One region of the Paenibacillus sp. sgz302114 genome, then DNA from elsewhere that is predicted to be linked to it. Evidence: predicted binding sites of a transcription regulator. Region 1 holds the regulator's gene; each other region holds the start of a gene.
What was found. Region 1 encodes LexA, which represses DNA repair genes until DNA is damaged. Its sites were predicted from a motif close to CGAACATATGTTCG; they were not measured.
Positions count from the first base shown of each region.

Region 2: a site for LexA is predicted at 3,359-3,372, ahead of AC0LWF_RS13690 (YolD-like family protein). Genes of this name have one in related genera too.
Region 3: a site for LexA is predicted at 5,892-5,905, ahead of AC0LWF_RS17930 (YolD-like family protein). Genes of this name have one in related genera too.

Region 1 covers NZ_JBVYOI010000001.1:857,972-864,744, reverse strand. The annotation lists gene AC0LWF_RS03970 (acireductone dioxygenase) at 1-451, shown strand, start outside; gene AC0LWF_RS03965 (HAD family hydrolase) at 528-1,313, opposite strand; gene AC0LWF_RS03960 (hypothetical protein) at 1,338-1,856, opposite strand; gene AC0LWF_RS03955 (aldo/keto reductase) at 1,905-2,891, opposite strand; gene AC0LWF_RS03950 (DUF896 domain-containing protein) at 2,921-3,136, opposite strand; gene AC0LWF_RS03945 (LysM peptidoglycan-binding domain-containing protein) at 3,303-3,680, opposite strand; gene lexA (transcriptional repressor LexA) at 3,871-4,494, shown strand; gene AC0LWF_RS03935 (hypothetical protein) at 4,973-5,554, opposite strand; gene glnA (type I glutamate--ammonia ligase) at 5,696-6,773, opposite strand, start outside.
Region 2 covers NZ_JBVYOI010000004.1:342,093-348,865, forward strand. The annotation lists gene AC0LWF_RS13680 (RNA polymerase sigma factor) at 105-1,727, shown strand; gene AC0LWF_RS13685 (VOC family protein) at 1,827-3,239, shown strand; gene AC0LWF_RS13690 (YolD-like family protein) at 3,411-3,716, shown strand; gene AC0LWF_RS13695 (dihydrofolate reductase family protein) at 3,742-4,311, shown strand; gene gcvPB (aminomethyl-transferring glycine dehydrogenase subunit GcvPB) at 4,411-5,874, opposite strand; gene gcvPA (aminomethyl-transferring glycine dehydrogenase subunit GcvPA) at 5,871-6,773, opposite strand, start outside.
Region 3 covers NZ_JBVYOI010000007.1:2,091-8,863, forward strand. The annotation lists gene AC0LWF_RS17895 (ATP-dependent DNA ligase) at 152-1,009, shown strand; gene AC0LWF_RS17900 (DUF4238 domain-containing protein) at 1,144-2,280, shown strand; gene AC0LWF_RS17905 (hypothetical protein) at 2,697-3,200, opposite strand; gene AC0LWF_RS17910 (hypothetical protein) at 3,448-3,966, opposite strand; gene AC0LWF_RS17915 (hypothetical protein) at 4,226-4,567, opposite strand; gene AC0LWF_RS17920 (copper amine oxidase N-terminal domain-containing protein) at 4,698-5,174, opposite strand; gene AC0LWF_RS17925 (Rid family detoxifying hydrolase) at 5,397-5,771, opposite strand; gene AC0LWF_RS17930 (YolD-like family protein) at 5,940-6,299, shown strand; gene AC0LWF_RS17935 (GH25 family lysozyme) at 6,354-6,773, opposite strand, start outside.

The DNA.
Region 1 (6,773 bases):
GTATGAGCATTGGGAAGCAAGCAAGCTGCCAGCTGAACTTCATAACAAATTCGTACTATCCGACGAAGAGAAGCAAACGATTCTGTCTACGTACGATGAAGAGATCCGCGAACTCGCTGCACGCCGCGGCTACCAAATTTGGGATGTCATCTCCCTCTCGGACGCGACTCCAAACATCGAGGAGCTGCTGAAGAAATTCGAGCAGATCCACACGCATACAGAAGATGAGATTCGCGGTATTGTATCCGGCCGTGGCATCTTCATAATTAAAGGTGACGAAGAAACAGGCTACTTCGACGTTGAGCTGGAAGCTGGCGACGTCATCTCCGTTCCTGAGAACAGAGCGCATTTCTTCACGCTTATGGACAACCGCGAAATTATCGCAGTTCGCCTCTTTATCGAGAAAGATGGCTGGATTGCAACGAATATCGAAGATCCTGCTTTTGCATAACAGTTGGATGATGAACGAAGAAAAGAAGAAGACCTGCCATGATGGCGGGTCTTCTTTTTTGGTGGCTGCAGCTTCATTACACAAGCAGCGGCAGCAATTCTTCGAGATGTTTGATTTCATGAGCTGGAATGATTTCGTCTGTACGAGTCATGCCATGGCGGTTGATCCAAACGGATGTCATGCCAATCGTATTGGAGCCGAGAATATCTGTCGTCAGCTTATCTCCAACCATAATGCCGTTCTCCGGCTCGATGCCGAGACGCTCAAGCGCATGGTGGAAGATCTCTGCGGCAGGCTTCCCTTTGCCGAATTCGCCAGAGATGATGATGTGGTCGAAATACGGAACAATCGCAGGTACGCCGGCCAGCTTCTCGCGCTGCAGGTCAGGAGAACCGTTCGTTAGCAGCAGCAGCTTATATTTGCCTTTCAACTGATCGAGTACCGCGAACGTCTCCTCGTATACGTAAGGACGCTTGCGGCGCTCCGCTGGGAATTGCTCTGCGAGCTGTGCGCCGAGCTCCGGATTATCAATACCGAGTGACTTAAGTCCGCGCGTCCAAGCATCGCGGCGGTATCCTGGAGCGAGCTCCTGCAGCATGCGGAATTCCTTCTGCTCGCCTTCGAGGAAGTTCGCCCACAGTCCTTCGAACGGATTAATCCCGATCATTTTCGTGAATGCGAACGTCTCATACGATTCATAGAGCGCACGCGCTTCGCGGCGCACAGCTTCTTCAAGCGCCTTCGCATCTACGCCGCTTTGGGCAGCTCCTGCCTCGCAAGTTGCGTCGAACGCTTCTTGCACGCTGCGGTCATCCCACAATAGCGTATCATCTAGATCAAATAGAACTGCTTGCTTAGCCATGATTTGCACTCCACTCTCGTTTATTTATTTATCTGTAAAAGGAATTTCATGCTGTCCGGCAAACGAACGCAAGCGGTCTGCCATCTGCTCAGTTGGATATCGGTTAATAAGACGGGAGAACACCCAGTTGCCGCCCTTGAGCTGCTCGATCACGATATAGCCCTTCTGGACATTGATCGCTTTAATGTTGTTCACATAGATCGAACGATCCCCTGTAAACCGGCGGGAACGAACAAAATCTTTGCCAATCGCTAGGTAAGGACGACGGAACATGAAGAGCAGCGCCAATAGGACGTAACAGCCGATTGTTACCCAGAACATAGAGCCTGTATCCTTGAAGTTCTCCGATGTTATCGTCACGATGATATAGAATAAAATGAACAGCAGCAGGAACGCAGGCATTAGATAGCTGCGACCTCTGAATGTATCGAGCATTTCTACGCTGGATGTCGCGGACAAAAGTGGTTTTTGACCGCGCTTCTTCCGCTGTTTGTTAATTTGAGCTTGGTTCTTCTGAACTTTACGTTCCCACGATCTTGACAAGGATGCTCCTCCTACAAAACATATTCACAAATTAATGTTGTTCTTTCGTTACAGCGGCCGTGCGAACTTTGCAATAAAGCGGTTCGGATATTCGCTTGGCAAAGCACTAACCTCATCAAGCTGCTTCCATACCGCCTCTGGCATCGACCAGCCAATCGCACCCATATTCTCTTCGTATTGGGCAAGCGTGCTCGCACCGAAGATCGGCGACGTGATACCTTCCCTACGAAGCAGCCATGCAAGCGCGACCTGTGCAGGTGTCTTATCCAGCTCTTTCGCAGCCTGCTTAACTGCTTCAAGCACTGCGAAGTTGTTCGAGTTCGCGCGATTCCCCCAAGAGCTCTCGCCTACTTTGGATGTCAGACGTCCGCTGGTCGGCTCTTCTGCCCCATAGCGGCCGGTTAAGAATCCGCCACCAAGCGGTGCCCAAGGAATAATACCAACATTCTCTTCGAGGCATAGAGAGATCATCTCGCGATCCATCTCACGGCTGACTAGACTGTATTGTGGTTGAATAGAGATAAAACGAACATAGCGGTTCCAGTCACTAACCGCAAGCGACTTCATCAGCTGCCATGCAAAGAAGTTCGAACAACCGATATATCGGACCTTGCCTGCTGTTACAAGATCATCAAGCGCACGCAATGTTTCTTCTATTGGAGTCGCATGATCCCATACATGCACTTGATAGAGATCTATGTAGTCAGTATCGAGCCGTTTCAAGCTTGCTTCGACGGCATCCATAATATGTTTTCTCGATACTCCGACGCCGTTCGCATTGGTAGAGGTAGCGAATCTGACCTTTGTCGCCAGAACAACATCCGAACGACGGTCCTTAATCGCTCGTCCGACAATCTCCTCTGAAATTCCGCCTACATATACATTGGCTGTATCCAGGAAATTACCGCCTTGCTCCATGAACCGGTGAACCATACTGATGGAATCTGTCTCGCTAGTTGTATTGCCAAACGTCATCGTTCCCAAACAAAGCTCAGACACAGCTAGGCCGCTTCTGCCTAGTAACCGATATTCCATGCTCGTCCCCTCCTACATGATAGAAGTCATTAGTGCTTAATGGAACCTCCGCCGTTCTCTCCGTCCTCTTCATCTTCCGCCCATTTAATGGTATCCAGTTGATTGCGGAAATTGCTTTTGAAGTTGTCTAGATATTGACGGCGTAGCTCGTCTCGTTCAACAAGCTCCTCCGGTGTTAAACCGATGGTTTTGTTTTTGCGAGAGAGCTCGTTAATACGGGCTATGACTTTGTCTATAGCGTTCATTTCTACTGCACTCCTTTCCCTGCCTAAGGTCAACATGTCACCCTTTACTTTGACATTAATAAGGAGCCATTGTCAAGGTAACACAGGTCCTTTCAGAGATAGAAGAAGCCTGAGCGAATCATGCGCTCAGGCTTAACTACCTAGTTCATATATTCCATTATAAGTGTTATTCAGCAGGAACAATTAAAGACTGCCCAGCTTGCAGTGTGCTGTTCGTTAAATTGTTCCGCTTCTTCAAGCTGTACACCACTTCACGAATATCTTGTCCCGCCTCGCGCACTCTGCCAGCAATTTCCCAAAGCGTGTCGCCCGCTCCGACCACAACCACTTGCTCCATTGCAGTCGGTTCAGCAGGATGCTCGCTGCCAGCGTAGCTCGTCATCAATGTCAGCCCAGTGAACAGCAGTACGAACAGTAATCCTGCAACTGCTAGTCTTAATAGAAGACGTTGCTTATAAGAATCATTCAAAACACGCTTTGTTGCATGGTTGTTTCTCGTGTTTCCTTTATAAGTAGTTGAGTAAGAAGATATCGTTGTCATCATTCTCCAGCACCCCAAACGTTTGTTCTGTTGTCGTTGAAATAAGAATAACACGAACGTTTGTTTGTGGTCAAGCGTTTTTGGAACATTTGTTCGCACAAATACGCGAACCTGTGTTTTCAAGAACTTATGTTTGTACGAACTCCGGTTCTGTGCTATAATTTGACACAAATGAAACTTTGGGGTGATTCCGGTGTCGAAACTTTCAAACCGCCAACAGGCGATACTAGAATTCATTAAGACAGAAGTGCGCGAGAAAGGCTATCCGCCTTCTGTACGTGAGATCGGCGAAGCTGTTGGACTTGCTTCCAGCTCGACCGTTCACGGTCATCTGGACCGTCTTGAGAAGAAAGGCCTTATTCGCCGCGACCCGACGAAGCCTCGCGCCATTGAGATTTTGGACGGCGACGACGCCGACATTATCCCTTTCCCGCTCGCAGTATCCAAAGTGCCTGTCATCGGTAAAGTAACCGCAGGCGTCCCGATTACCGCAACTGAGAACATCGAAGACTATTTCCCTCTTCCAGCGGATAAAGTCGGCGATGATACTGTCTTTATTCTTAATGTTATTGGTGAGAGTATGATTGAAGCAGGCATCCACAATGGTGACTATGTCATCGTGCGCCAACAGCAAACAGCTAACAACGGCGATATCGTCGTCGCAATGACTGAAGAAGATGAAGCAACGGTGAAGACGTTCTACAAGGAGAAGGATCACATCCGCCTCCAACCGGAGAACTCAACGATGGAACCGATCCGTCTTCGCAACGTATCCATTCTCGGCAAGGTCATCGGCTTGTTCAGGGACATTCACTAATTCTATTTATTACAAAGGGCCATCCGAGGTGCTGCAGCATCGCCTCGGATGGCCCTTTCTTTTTGTTCAGGATCTTAGGCAAATGGCGATGCTGAGAGAGCGTAATACGCACTCTCAGCATGAAAATGGGTCGATTGAAGCTCTGAGAGTGCGGATTCAGCACTCTCAGGTAAGGAAACTGCCGCAACTGGCAGCTTGGCGATGCTGAGAGTGCGTAATACGCACTCTCAGCAAGGAAATCGGCCGATTGAAGTCATGAGAGTGCAGATTCAGCACACTCAGTTATGGAAACTGCCGGAATCGGCGCTTGGCGGAGCTGAGAGAACAAGAATACAATGGCAGATTGAATCAACACTCTCTATTTTCCCTCGAGTTCTCGTGCCTGCTGGAGGCAGGCCATTCGCGTTAACAATTTGAGCGGTAACGTTCGCCTTCGCACTCGGACTTCAACCTTGTTCTTTCTGCCGTAGGATGTCAGTTAACCTACAAGCTCCCGAAATAACAAGCTTTGATACATAAACTTACTTCGTTTGTACTTAAAGTTCAATGCCACGCCTGAGAATGCGATCAGAATTCGCTTGAGCGCTATAGTCGTCACTTTCCGGCGAACCAGCCTTCTCAGCCGTTTGATGTTACGATTATTGACCGCTCTCGCGACGGCTGCAGCATAGGCGCTCGATGAACGAAGTGATCGATAGAATGGCAGAATCGCTCGAGCTATCATTCGATGAACCGGCGTAGAGAACGTAAACTGCGTTGTGCCTGGCGGAATCGTTAATCCGCATGAGTATTGGATAATCGGATCCGGATATTCAAAATCAAAGAAATACCCGATTCCGTTGGATGACAAGCTGCTCAGCTTTGCCGATGGCGCAACTGACTTGAACATCTTCGCTAACGTATCAATATCCGTCGTACGAACAGCCTTCGACCATCTCAGCGCGAATGAATAATTGCACGCGATCTTGCGATAGAACGGAATCATGATCCCCGCAACCTTTCGAAGTATCGCTCCTGTTAACCGAAATTGCGCGTCCGTTCCCGCTTTTCCGTTCATCACTGTCGCCTTCTCTCTCCTATACCCTCTTAACATATAGTGTATGCGGGACAGAGGTCACGGGTGAGAAGCGGATCGAAGCATACCCGCTCAACAATAAAAACCCCTTGCTGCCAAAAGGCAACAAGGGGTATATAGCGTTTCCTAGAACAGTGTCAAATACTGATCGCGTTCCCACTCGTGGATCTGCGTGCGGTACATGTCCCACTCGATTTCTTTCAATTCATAGAAGTGTGCAAGCGCGTGATCGCCAAGAGCATCACAGATGACTTCACTGCGAAGCAGCTCCGTCAATGCTTCTTTCAGATCGCCCGGCAAGCTTGGGATACCTTCGTCGATACGCTCTTCGTCCGTCATCACATAGATGTTACGGTCTGTAGGAGCTGGAAGAGCAATCTTATTCTTGATGCCATCAAGGCCGGCTTTCAACATAACAGCAAGCGCGAGGTAAGGATTCGCTGCAGGATCCGGGCTGCGCACTTCGATGCGTGTGCTTAGGCCGCGGGAAGCAGGAATACGAATCATCGGGCTGCGGTTACTTGCAGACCAAGCTACATAACAAGGTGCTTCGTAACCAGGTACGAGACGCTTGTACGAGTTAACGGTAGGGTTCGTAATCGCTGCGAACGCACGAGCGTGGCGAAGTACGCCAGCCATGTAATAACGAGCAGTTTGGCTAAGACCAAGCTTATCGCTCTCATCGTAGAATGCGTTCACGTTGCCACGGAACAGCGATTGGTGACAGTGCATACCGGAACCGTTTACGCCGAACAACGGCTTAGGCATGAATGTCGCATGCAAACCATGCTGACGTGCAATCGTCTTAACGACGAGCTTGAACGTCTGGATTTGGTCAGCTGCTTTGATCGCATCCGCATATTTGAAGTCGATTTCGTGCTGGCCTGGCGCCACTTCATGGTGAGATGCTTCAATCTCGAAGCCCATCTCTTCCAGAGTCAGTACGATCTCGCGGCGGCAGTTCTCGCCAAGATCCATTGGAGCAAGGTCGAAGTAACCGCCTTGGTCGTTCAGTTCTGTCGTCGGATTGCCTTTCGCGTCTGTCTTGAACAGGAAGAACTCAGGCTCGGGACCAACATTCATCGCTGTGAAGCCAAGCTCTTCAGCTTCTTTAAGCGAACGTTTCAAGATACCGCGCGGATCGCCCGCGAACGGTGTACCGTCTGGCATATATACATCACAGATCAAACGAGCAATGCGATCT
Region 2 (6,773 bases), on a different contig from region 1:
GATCCGTGACTATTGACGGAGCATATTATACGTTAGAAAATGGAAATAAGAAGATCATTTCCTTTACAGAACCGATAATAATCCTTTATTGATAGGGGACAAGCATGACGGAACATGAAAATTTCGTTCATTACTCGCTCGTAGAGCGCGCTCGGACAGGGGATAAGGAAGCATTCTCGGAACTTGTACGCCGGCATAGAAGCAAGATGATGGGCTGGGCCAAACAAGTGGTGAACAATCAGACTAACGCAGAGGACATCGTTCAGGAGGCCCTCCTTTCTGTATTGAAACGCATTGACCGTCTGCAGGATCCAGACAAATTCCTGCCTTGGCTTCGGACAATCGTTCGGAATCAAGCTCTTGCTTCTGTTCGGGGATTGCGGCAGCAACGGGAAATATTGTCGGGAACGGCTCAGCCGGATGACGATCATGTTAATAACACTTGGGATATCAGTAAAGACGATCCGCAGCTGCTGACTATGCAGAAACTGGCAGTGGAGCAAGTAGAGCGGCTGCTATGTACATTAGGCGAACGGGAACGGACCATCGTTCAGATGCAATGGATTGCCGGTATGTCTGTCGGTGAAGTCGCAACAGAGCTCGGTATTAAAAACGGAGCCATCTATACCGCATTGTCACGAGCCCGCTCGAAAATGCTCGATGCCAGATACTCTGATGAGATTCAAAGCTATCTGAGTATGAGAAGAAAGAATAATAGACCTCCAACCATCTTTCTTGATCGCGTTAGGTATTACGGATACGCAGCAGCATACCACACGTTGGCATCTAGTATGCTGATTGCCCTTACTTCGATGGGAAGACATCCTTTTATGCTGTCAGATGTTATGGGTGCGACGGGACTAGCCTTCCGATTCCAGGTTTCGTCAGACCTCGGGCTCAGCGGACCCTACGGATTCGATTGGGCGCCTGCCGCCATTTTAGGTTTCCAACGTTTAGGGTACAAGATGAACGCCTTTGGTGGAGCAGGGCGTTTTCTGGAGCGGACCGATGATCTTCTGTCATCCTTTGATGCAATTTTTGAAAGTCTGGAAAAAGGGATCTCGCCGATCGGATGGAACTTATCCAGCCCGGAATTCGGGTTGATCACCGGATTTAACGATTCGGCAAGTAGTTGGAGCGTGATGGATACCTCGTCCAGCAGTAGAAAAATCCCTTATACCAAGCTCGGCCGAGCATATGACGACTCGGAATGGTTCTTTGCCGTTCCGCTCAGCCGTCATCAACCAGAAGATAGTGTTGCTTTGCTTAGCTCGGTATTGCGAGAAGGCGCTCGTCATATCCAGGGTGAAGCTTCGACTCATATGACGGACCTGTACCTTTGCGGGAAGGAAGCCTATAGATTCTTGATAGAAACGATGAAAAGCCGGCAGACAAACAGTCCGCTGAACATCGCCTATCAGTCTGCGGTTGTGTCGGAGGCGCGTGCGCATGCCATTCGCTTCTTAAATACTCATGCTACCGCATTGAAAAGCCGAAATTCTTCGGTGCTTCCCGCCTTAACGCATGCCAGCAGGCTATATGAACGGATTTGGGAATCATGGTCCCAGATCTCCAAGATGTTCCCTCTTCCTTACGGCGGCGGCAATACCACGGCCCCCGGGCCTGCGGAACGTACAGTCCGCCTGTTGGAACAAGCTTTGGCCGCCGAGCTGGAAGCGGCTGATGCTCTAATCGAGGCGTCTGATCGTCTAGATTGCCATATCTAAAAAAGTTTCTGTTAAGGATGTAAGATATTTCACACATCTTGCATCTATCTAGGCAGAGGCTAAACAGCGCCTCTAATCCGACCCCAGGGGGGTATATCGATGAAGGAAACAATCAGTACGCAGCATACCGTTCATCCGGTAGCGAACACAATCGGCGGTGTTTTTATGCATGTCAGCAACATGGAGAAGTCCGTCAATTGGTATCATCAGTTGTTCGGGATGCCGGAACGGTCAAGTACGACTGACAAAGTGCATGCCATCCAAATGGATGGCGGATCTGATTTTGTACTCGATCAGCATGGGTTTGATCGTGGACTGAGCAGAGAAGACCGGCCCATTCTGATGTTCAATTCGCCGGACGTACATGCAACCTATCGTTTTATCAAGAAGCAAGGAATCCCAATTGAGTGGGAAATTGAAGAATACCCCGGAATGGCATTTTTTACAATTCGCGATCCGGACAAAAACTTATTGATGGTTTGTGGCAACCCTGGCAGCAAGGAAGAGAATGGCGAAGTGGAGTCTCAGACGCAACTTCAAACACGCTACGACGGTGGCGGTACTTGGCTTTACCCGAGTTCTTCGTCGTATCATTGCGTAGAAACGAAGGATGGTCTCGAACTGACAGGTCGTGCATACTCGGAGAATGCAATGTCGACACCGATGCGAATCGAAACGACAGTACGGATCGAAAGCGGGTGTCTCCGATTGGAATACGGCACTCATGGTCAGCTTACTTTTAATTATGGCCCATCAGCCAATCATGGTTCCGGAGAAGAGTTCTATGTTACTCATCCGAAGGTGCACAAGCAATTCGGTTACTTAACTAAAGGCGCTATTCCTACTGGAGAATGGTTGCGCGTGGAATGGACGATGTATGAGCGCCGCATGGAAGTGAAGGTGAACGGAGAACTGTTTCATACGCAGGAGGGCTACTTCGGTGAAATTTCGGGTAAAGCCGGCATAGGGAGTGACAACGGGCTGGTTACGGTAAAATCATTCTCCATGGAACCGCTCTCGGAACAAGATAAACTTCCAAGGCTTCCCGTATTTCTTCGAGGGGTTCAGGTGGACACGCTAATACCGGACCAGTCCTGCTACCCGTGCTTAAAAAGCGACGGATTATGGCTTACGCAGAACGAACAGTGGGGCAATGCTTGGACGACCGCTGAATTCACTGCTCCATTTACATTTGAGACAGTTTTGCGCAGCGATATGAATACGTTTATTTTGTACGGCGGATTATCGGCGCAAGTTAAGTTCCATTCGAATGGAGATTTAAGCTTCCGTAACCCTCAGACAAAACAAGAAATCTGGCTTGAAAAGGCAGGGACGCTGCCAGATGGTTTCTCCACGGTGCAATGGGGCATGGATGCAAATCGTACATGGGTTAACGTGAATGGCGATCCCCGATTCGAGTGTGAGGGTGACTTCTCTTCATCCCGCTTCCGTTTAGGAATCGGCGCCGATCTTGGAAGCGCAGTGACGGTGAAATCGGCCCAGATTAGTTGAATATTCATGATTGCTTTTGGCGATAAAAAGGATGGAATACACCATCCTTTTTTGTTTGGATCAAACGACTTATCAGTCAAAGTAAATGTCATTCGAGTGACGAAAAAAGTCTAGATACTAGAACATTTGTTCTGTTATAATGGAATCACCACTTCATAAAGGGTGATCATTATGGACAACGCTCATTTGGAATCAATTGAACAACAGGCACACCAAGTCAGCCTCAACTTCCGAAATCGATATCGACGACAAAAACCAAACTTAGAGCAGTCAGATCGAGATAAAATTGTGGACGTGCTGGTGGAGTCATTAGGATTGCGTTGCACAGTACGTCTGCGCCTGTATCATGAGTTTGAAGATTGTGGCGTTATTGGCGTGATTGATAAAATCAATCCCTATACAAGGCAGTTCTTAGTCGATGGAGAATGGTTTAATATCGAGGACGTTATTAAAGCGAATTCCGAAAAACAGATCTAAATTCGAAATCGAAGGAGAAGCAAACATGAGAAAACTCGTATTGTTCATGCATGTGTCGCTGGATGGGTATGCGTCCGATTCGAACGGAGGACTAGGTTGGATTCCGTATAACGAAGAATTAGAGAAATACGCCGAGGAGGTTGTAGCCGAAGTCGGCTCTCCCGTATACGGACGGACGACCTATCGAATGATGGAGAGTTATTGGCCCACGGTACTAGACGATCCGAATGCGTCGACGCACGGTATTGAGCATGCCAAATGGATACAGGATGTGAAAAAGGTCGTCATTTCCAGCTCGATGGACACTGTCGAATGGAACAATACGATGCTGATCAAGGACAATATCGCTGAGCAAATCAATGCGCTCAAGGAGCAGCCTGGTAAAAATCTCGTTATCTTCGGCAGCCCGGGGGCGGCGAAGACGTTGCTTGAGCTCGGATTGATCGACGAATTCCTGCTGACGATTTGTCCGGTCATCTTGGGCGGCGGCAAATCGGCATTCCACGGCGGCGGTGAGAAACTCAAGCTCAAGCTGCTGTCCAGCCGAACGTTCAATTCGGGCATTATCGCGGCACGCTATGAGTTGGAGAAATAGCCGTGCCGGACAAGCTGTTCCACTAACAAGAAAAGTTCGTTCCACACACAAGGCTGCCGTCTCAAACCGGCACCCTTATGTTTTTATTTGAAAATACATTCATAATCCGCATGAGCAGTTTAATATCGGCTTGCGCGCTGCGTTCGTCTCGTCTAGCCGGCGCACGACTGTGCCGTAAGGGGCGCCTATGATGAGTTCGGGAGTCGTACGCGCTTCTTCGGCGATCTGTATCATCGTATCGATGAAGTGGTCGAGCGTTTCTTTGCTTTCGGTTTCGGTTGGCTCGATCATTAAAGCTTCCTCGACGTTGAGCGGAAAATAAATCGTCGGCGGATGGTAGCCGAAATCGAGCAGCCGCTTAGCGATATCGAGCGTCCGGACGCCGTAGACCTTCAAGCCGCGCCCGGACATGACAAATTCATGCTTGCAGACGCCGGGATAAGGAATCTCGTAATGGGATGAGAGGCGGTGCATCATGTAATTGGCATTCAGCACGGCGCATTCGGACACCTGGCGCAGCCCTTCCGGTCCATAAGTGCGGATGTACGTGTAAGCCCGAACTAATATGCCGAAGTTGCCATAAAACGCTTTGACCCGACCGATCGATTCAGGACGGTCATAGTCAAAATAATAGGTCCCGTCGCTATGAATGCCTACGATCGGCTTCGGCAGATATGGAACCAGCATGCTTTTGACACCGACAGGTCCCGCTCCTGGTCCGCCTCCGCCATGCGGGGTGCTCATCGTCTTGTGCAGGTTCAAGTGAACGACGTCAAAGCCCATATCGCCGGGGCGGGTAATGCCCATAATGGCGTTGGAATTGGCGCCGTCGTAATAAAGCAGCCCCCCGGCCTCGTGGACAATTTGCGCGATCTCAAGAATGTGCTCCTCAAATAGGCCAAGCGTGCTCGGATTCGTTAGCATGAGCGCGGCAGTATCGCTGCCGACTGCCGCGCGCAAGGCATCCAGATCGACCATGCCGCGCGCATCCGATTGAATCGTTATCGTCTCGAACCCAGCGGTCGTCGCGCTTGCCGGGTTCGTGCCATGCGAGGAGTCGGGAACGATCACCTTCGACCGCTTTTCGCCCCTGCTCTCATGATAGGCACGGATCATCATGAGTCCGGTCCACTCTCCATGCGCGCCGGCAGCGGGCTGAAGCGATACCTGATCCATGCCAGTCAGCACGGCCAAATCGTTCTGCAGCGTATAAAGAAGCTCAAGTGCCCCTTGAATGCTAGTTGCCGGCTGATAGGGATGGATGTGGGCAAATCCGCTGAGCCGAGCAGTATCCTCATTAATCTTCGGATTGTATTTCATCGTACACGAGCCGAGCGGGTAGAAGCCGTTGTCGATGCCGAAGTTCCGCCTTGAAAGCTCTGTGTAATGGCGAATGACGTCGACCTCATAAACCTCTGGAAGCTGAGCGGGCACTTGCCGGAGCATCGTTGCTGGAATGGAGGTGGCAGCCTCTACTTCAGGAACGTCGCACGCCGGCAGCGAGTAGGCGATACGGCCCGGTTTGCTTAGTTCAAAAATGAGCGTCTTTTCCGCCTTGTTCATGCCAATTCCCCCAATCTGCTCGCAAATTGATCGATTTCTTCGCGCGTTCGTTTCTCCGTCACTGCAACCAGCATATGCCCTTTAAGCTCCGGATAAGCCAGACCGAGGTCATAGCCGCCGAGGATGCCGAACTTCAGAAGCTGTCGGTTGATCTCGCTCACAGATGGTCCATCTTCCGGCAGCCGGATGACGAATTCATTAAAGAAAGGAGCGGCAAAAGGAAGCTTGATCCCGTGTTGGTCGGCAAGCTGGCAGTTGGCGTAATGCGCCTTCCGGAGATTCAGATTCGCCACATCAATAAGGCCTTGCTTGCCTAAAGTAGACAGGTAAATCGAAGCGCATAGAGCGAGCAGCGCCTGATTCGAGCATATGTTGGAGGTTGCCTTCTCGCGGCGAATATGCTGCTCGCGCGCTTGCAACGTCAGCACGAAGCCGCGCTTGCCATCGATATCCTTCGTCTGGCCGACGATTCGGCCTGGCATCCGGCGCATCAGCGGTTCAGCGACAGCGAAGAAGCCGCAGGTCGGTCCGCCGAGCGATTGCGGTATGCCGAGCGGTTGCGCATCGCCGACGACGATGTCGGCACCGAGCTTGCCCGGCGCTTCGAGAAGTCCGAGCGAAATCGGATTGGCGCTGACGATGAATAGCCCTTTGACGCCATGGATGACCGGCTCGATCGCGGCAAGGTCCTCCAGGCAGCCAAAGAAGTTAGGGGATTGAACAAGCACCGCAGCCGTATTGACGGTAACCGCTGCTTGCAGTGCCGCCAGATCGGTGACGCCGCTTGCGGAATAGCCAACCTCAACGATATCGAGGCCAAGTCCCCGCGCCATCGTTCGAACTGTTTCTCGAGCTTCCGGGTGAACCGTTCGGGAGACGACAAGCTCGCGCCGTTTGGT
Region 3 (6,773 bases), on a different contig from region 1:
CGCTGAGCAGCTTAGTTGCGGCTCTCACGTCAATAATATAGGCAAGCAGCAGCTTCCGTATCGCATTTACCGCACTGGATCATTTCCCAATGATCTCATATAAGATGTCGAGTCCTTCGATGGTAAGCTAGTACATAGGAGGACTTTTCACATGCTCAACACGATTATTAAACCTATGCTGCTTCAACCATCACCTACTGTCATTAGCAAACAGGGGTGGTTCCACCAGATAAAGTGGGACGGTTTCAGAGTCCTAATACATTACGATCATGGAAATGTTCGTGCGTTCACTCGTCACGGAACAGAAGTCACTGATCGCTTCCCTGAATTACAACTAATACGATTAAACTGCTCGCAAGCCATCCTAGATGGTGAATGCATTTGTCTCGATCAAACCAACAAACCTTGCTTTGAAGATGTAATGACTCGATTTCACGCAAAGAAATCTGATGCTGTAATTAAACTTGCTCAACAGTTTCCAGCTCATTATGCTGTTTGGGATTGTTTATGGCATGATGGGAAAGACTTGACAAAGACGAGTCTTCATCAGCGACTAGAAACCCTCCAGAAACTCGTCAATCCTTCATCAGTAATTTCAGTTACACCGATGTATGAAGATGGTGAGAGCCTGTTTCAACAGGTTAAGACATTGAGTTTAGAGGGGATCGTATCGAAGAATCCATCAAGCCTATACAGCTTAGATTCAAGGCCAAAGAACGTATGGGTTAAAACGAAGAATTACCAATTCGGTGAATTTAAAATATCAGGGATCCGCAAGTCAGAGTTCGGATGGAGCTTGTCCAACAAAGGACAACATGTAGGTATCATTGAGTTTCCTCCACCTTCCGATGTTCTGAAAGCATTCGAAGCAGTGGCCAAACAGATCGTCAAAGGTGAGAGTAAGAACTGGATTCATCTCGAGTCGGTACTGACATGCAAAGTAAAATTTCAGTGTTATACGAAAGACAATAAGCTACGTCACCCTACATTTGAATCGTTTATTTTATGAAGCTGCTGAGATGCAGCTTTTTATTTCCCTGTCTACAGGATATGGTAATATTAGTAATTGAGAGCCAGTTATTTTTTGTCGATAAAAAATGGTCATTATAAAAAACTTTTGGAGCTTCACCAGGAGATAAGAACATGAGTGAACAATTTGTAATAAATCAGCATTATGTTCCGCAATTTGTCTTGAGTCACTTTTCAAGCAATAAAAAACATGTTTGTGAAACTCTATTAGATGAAAATAAAATTTATACAACAACCTACACCAGGTCGATGTCCGAAAGGAACACATATGAACACCCGTTTCTTCAAAAGAACGAGCTGGAAAAATTCTTCACTAACATTGAATCCGATTTTGCACCTGCTATCAACGAAATAATCCGCATTCTAGACTCCCGAGAAAATGAATCAGTAATCTTGGCTAAAGTAAAAAAAATTATAGAAACATATATGTCGGCAGTAATCGTTTTTTATTACAGGAGTGGAGCGTTATTAAATGAGTTCTCCCTGGAGAACTTAGTAAAGGGAGCGAGAATCGGATATCTCATAGAAAAATTGTCTAATAAGAAATATATAAACGCACTTGGGGACACGATTAAGAAATATTACGATTTTGCTATTATTAAAAGTGAAAACAATGAATTTCTATTGAGTGACCAATACTTGGCTACTGCTGCCTTAGCAATAAAGAGCAGGTTTGCAAATATTAGCAATAGACATATTGGACTCAAGGATGTAATTTTATTCATACCCATTTCAAGTAAATACTACATCGTGTATTACGAGGGTAAGAAACCCAGCTATATATTAAAGGGAAAGATAAATGTCCTGAATGAACAACAAGTGGATGAAATCAACAAGATAATAATCAATAACGCATATGTAAAATGTGTTGGATACTCAAAAGAACCGTTACAAAGAGCTATTGAGCATTTTAACTACCAATCACCTTCTTCAACTTATTTAGGGTATGAAGACGGGTCGGTCGGTGGAGCAACTCTTAAGAAAGAAGTATTTTTTTATGAGACAGATGCGGAGGCGTGGAAGCAGTTTATTGGGGCAAAATGGTTTCCGTATAAAGAGCTTGGTAGAAATGAACAGTGTAGATGTGGAAGCGGTAAGAAACTAAAAAACTGTTGCATTGAAATATTTATGATAATTAAGAAAATGATCGGAACCTTTGGGGATAAAGATTTAAATTTAAAAATAAAACCGCATCCTTCTGCCATGACTGAATATAGTGTTACAGAATTCTTTAGCCCCAAAGTTCGATAGAAAAGTATTGATCCCATTCTAAGGAATTATGTTGAATGGACAAAAAATTGACGACAGCTCAATGAAACCGCCGTATTACGAAGGCGGTTTTTATTAATTTTGGTTATATATATCAATATTAAGGATTTAACAGGTCAAATAAATAATCCCACTCTAGAATTGGTCGTGGATTATTCTTTCTATATTACACTCACTTGACCTATGCATTACGAGTGCGTACAAATTCAGTTTTGCTAGGTTCTACAAGGTCTTATTATCAGTATTTTAGCCTATAATCTTCGTTTAGGTTCGGTAAGGATTTTTATGATGGTAGATGAATGGGTAGATGTGCATTAGATTTTTTCATGTTTCTGAGAGTACATACCTAATAGGAGAGTAAGCTTTAGCCAAGGTCATTATTGAGCTATCGTACACCGTTAGCTTAATTCTCTTTTCCGTCGGTTTCGTTTTAAAAAAAAGATTAATGGAGAAATTACAAGCAATGAAATCATAGCGATTAAGTAAAAATTGTAGTGCTTATTTTTTAAATCATCAAGTTGTTGAAGGTCATAATCTGCATCTGACAGTAATTTTGTACCGCCGCATAAAGTGTCCTCCGCGTACTCTCCCTTCTCATAGTAATATAAGTATTTATCTTTCGTTGTTTTATAAGCATACACAAGATACTCCGTACCTTCTTGAAGCCCATTTCCAACAATATTAATTCTGTCTCCAATATCACCTTTGATTAATGATTCAACTTCAAATGTTGTCCTGCTTTTGGGATTCAAACCACCAAAATCCTCATATGTGGTCTTACCGGCTTTTCCAACGAAAATCAAATCACTTCTATTAAACAAATCTTTTGGTTCTTGGCTATAAACACAAATCCATGCATAGCTTTTATTCGGTGTTAAAACTAAAAATGTAAAAAATACCAATGTTACAATTCCACCAAAGGTCTTAATGTGCCCCACCTATTTTCATATTTATTAACTCACGTTTATTTCCATTATATTATCAACTCAGCTATCTTGACCGTTAGTGGAATAGACCACCGAGTAGCCTGTCCTTTGATGTGTTATCGTGCCCCGTTAGTTGAACAAAGGCAACCTCGCTTATAGTCGGTTGCCTTCTTGTTTTTTAAACTATTGCACCTGTGAAAGCAAGACAAAATAATAAATTGAATCACTTTGAATTCACATTTAAATTATAAAGTTTTACAATGTCTGTTTCTTTATATCTTTTGATGTCTCTCATCATTGCAAATGTATCACCAACTACTTCATTGTCGCATCCCACTAACAACATAAACGTAATACCAAGATCTTTATTTGTACCGGTTTCGAACCCCCTACAAATCGTGCTGCCACTTACATCGACACCCCCGCCATCCCTTGAGTTGTCAAATCTGTAATGAATCACGTTGCCATCATAGTAGATGTCATAAAAAGTTTTCGTATCTGTAATACGTATTTGAGCCGGTGTTTTTGCATCTACTTGTTTGAGAAACTGAACCCACTTGTCTATGTGATAACTATTTCCATACCCGAAAAGGATTACATCTTCATTCTGAACGGCTTCTTCAAATGAATAATCCCCTATTATTGGAGGAAACTCTCCATTTGCAGTTATAGCATTTTCTCGACTTCCGCAAGCCGTTAGTAAGATAAGCACAATGGACAGCACGAATATAACTCTAATCACATTAACACCTCGAACTTTGATAAAATGGTTGGCATTTCAGCGTTCTCACGCGATTGCTTCTTCAAGTTATGCGAGTAAGCCGGATGTGCTTGCGCAGTTCATTCCTCATAAACATCATTATTTAATAAATAATTATTCAATATTTCGTTGATGAATCCTGCCCGTTACTTCAATGAAAAATGGCAGCTGAACATTATGCCAGCTGCCGTCGTGTTGTATTCAGCAAAAGTGTGCCCGTTAGTTCAATGATAAATTCAATTCACGAGTTAAGATCAAACTCATAAATCGGGTTTATACACCTCAAGATTGAGACAATCGCATTATTATATCCAGACATTTTCTCTGTTTCTTTTTCATCAGTGAACTCTTCGTTTTCGATTTGTACCGCAAGTTTACTAATTATATCGAGGTACTTGCTTACAAATTCGTTTTCATCCATAGCTTTAACATCAACTAACATTTCATTATAAGCGAGTAACTCGCCCTCGTTAATATATTGAAATTCTGTTTTATCGAATATGTCATTTGTATTTGTGAAATGAATTTTCCTCTCGATAATATCAACCATTGTAAATTGAATCATTTTCTTTTTATCACGCATTTTTATTCCACCTTTTTTATTCAACCCAACTTTCAGGCTATCCTGCCCGTTACTTCAATAAAAGAAATGGAACTGCTTTGTAGCAAGCTCCTCAGCTATCGTTCCTCGTTTAGCGTAACGGGAGCGGACACTAATTTGTTTTGGGGAAGTCGATATATACAGACAAGTCACTCTTATCGAACCGAACCACTGCACCGAAAGCTTCGGCAATAAAGCGTAGGTTTACATACATTAAATCGTCATCCTCAGAAAGTGCAGGACTTTGTAGAAGACTCACTTCTTTGCCATTTAACTTGGCAATTCTTTTTCCAGCGGTTAAAGTAATCGTAGTATCGTCGTTCTTGGCGGTAACTGTTTTCGTTTGGTTATCAAACTGAGCATTCAATTTCAAACTTGAAAAAAATGCTCTATACGGAACTAATGTAGAACCGCTTGGAGGAATGTTACCCTTTAAATCTTGTTTTTCACCATTGATATAGATGGTCGGTTGACACGGCCAACATTGTTTTGTGTCTTTTAACGTGCCCTGCGCCGATACATTGTGCCCGCCAACGAGCATGAAACAAACAAATAGAACGGCAAGGGAGAGCAATGAATGCCTCTTCATGTATAACAACTCCTTAATATTTATGATTTGGATTTCTCAAACGACTATCTTGTCTTAGACGTATTAGTAACATTGAATGTTGCGCAATAAAGAACATCCAAAATACACCACCAATGAACTTCACAACACCAACAAAAAAACACCTCTGGTTAATGAAGTGCTTTTCTGCGGCGTTTCATTCAACTATCGTACCCGTTAGCGTAATGACAATAAAGAGGAATATTACGAAATATGAGCTATTGCATCGATTTGCACCATGAAACCCATATTAGCAGGTGCTATCGTTCTTGCGGGATATGGTTCTGAAAAGTATTCTTTATATATTTCATTGAAGGTGTCGAACACCGCACCTTCTCCTAGAAATACTGTTACTTTGACAACATCTGATAACTTTGCGCCAGATACCTCTAAAATTGCTCGAAGATTATCAAGTGCCCTTCTTGCTTGCACATCAAGAGTAGTTCCAACACTCATTCCAGTTTCAGGGTCGAATGGTCCTTGCCCAGCGACATAAACCACATTGCCAACCTTTATTGCTTGAGAATATGGCATGCCTCCAGGCTTTTGAGCATCATTTGTGAAAATTATTTCTTTCATGAAAACACCCTCCAAAGTTTATTTACCTTAATAATTCTATACCATGGATATATTTACCTCTTTGTTTATAACTGCCCGTTAACGGAACAGGTAGTGAATAGAATTATCACACGTTGCAACAGAACATACATTCGCATATAATAACACCATCACTACAGAGGACGGTGTATGATGGGAGATACAAAAAAACTAACAGCCGGTGGTAACTGGCTCTGGGAGGATAGCCGGATGATACTTCCTGAGCACAAAAAGGCGCAGAATGAGCATCAACGGGAACTAATGCGTCGAGATCAGAATATCGTCGATGAGGCAGCGTGTTCCGATATATCTGCTGCATTCGGCGCTTCACTGCAACACAAGGTTCCTATACGAGTGAAGATGTTTGACCCTTTTGAGGATCTTACAATTGAAGGTGTGCTCGAACGTGTGGATCAGCAATTACGCCGGTTTAAAATAGACGGGGAATGGTTCGACATGTCAAAGATCGAACGCGCCGGACTTGTCGAAGAGCTTGATTGGGTAAATTAAAAAACTCCGCTCAAATCACCAAGCGCTTGGAGATTTGAGCGGAGCTGCCAACACTTATTTTTTAAAATTCACTTTCTTAGTCTTGCCATCCCACGATACATTGCCACCTAGTAACTCAGCAGCAACTCTGACTCCAATATACGTTATGCCTTCTCTCAGCTTGTATCCGCCAACTACCTTGCCGTTAAGATACGGTGTAGCGGCCGCAGGGTCCCAGTGTACCGTTGCACCGAGAGCAACACCAAGTGGTCGCATCGGTAAGTACACATGACCATCAATCACACGGCCATAGCCGACCAGCTTCTCGTTGACCGTAACCGGGATCTTGTCCGCGCCACTAGGACGCGGAACATCTGGATGAACATATTTGTCGTAAAAGGTACGATCCATTGCATTCGTATCTACATTTCCGTCGATACCATCAATATGACCCTTCTCCGTGTATTGAAACACCGCCCACTCCGACCATGTGTT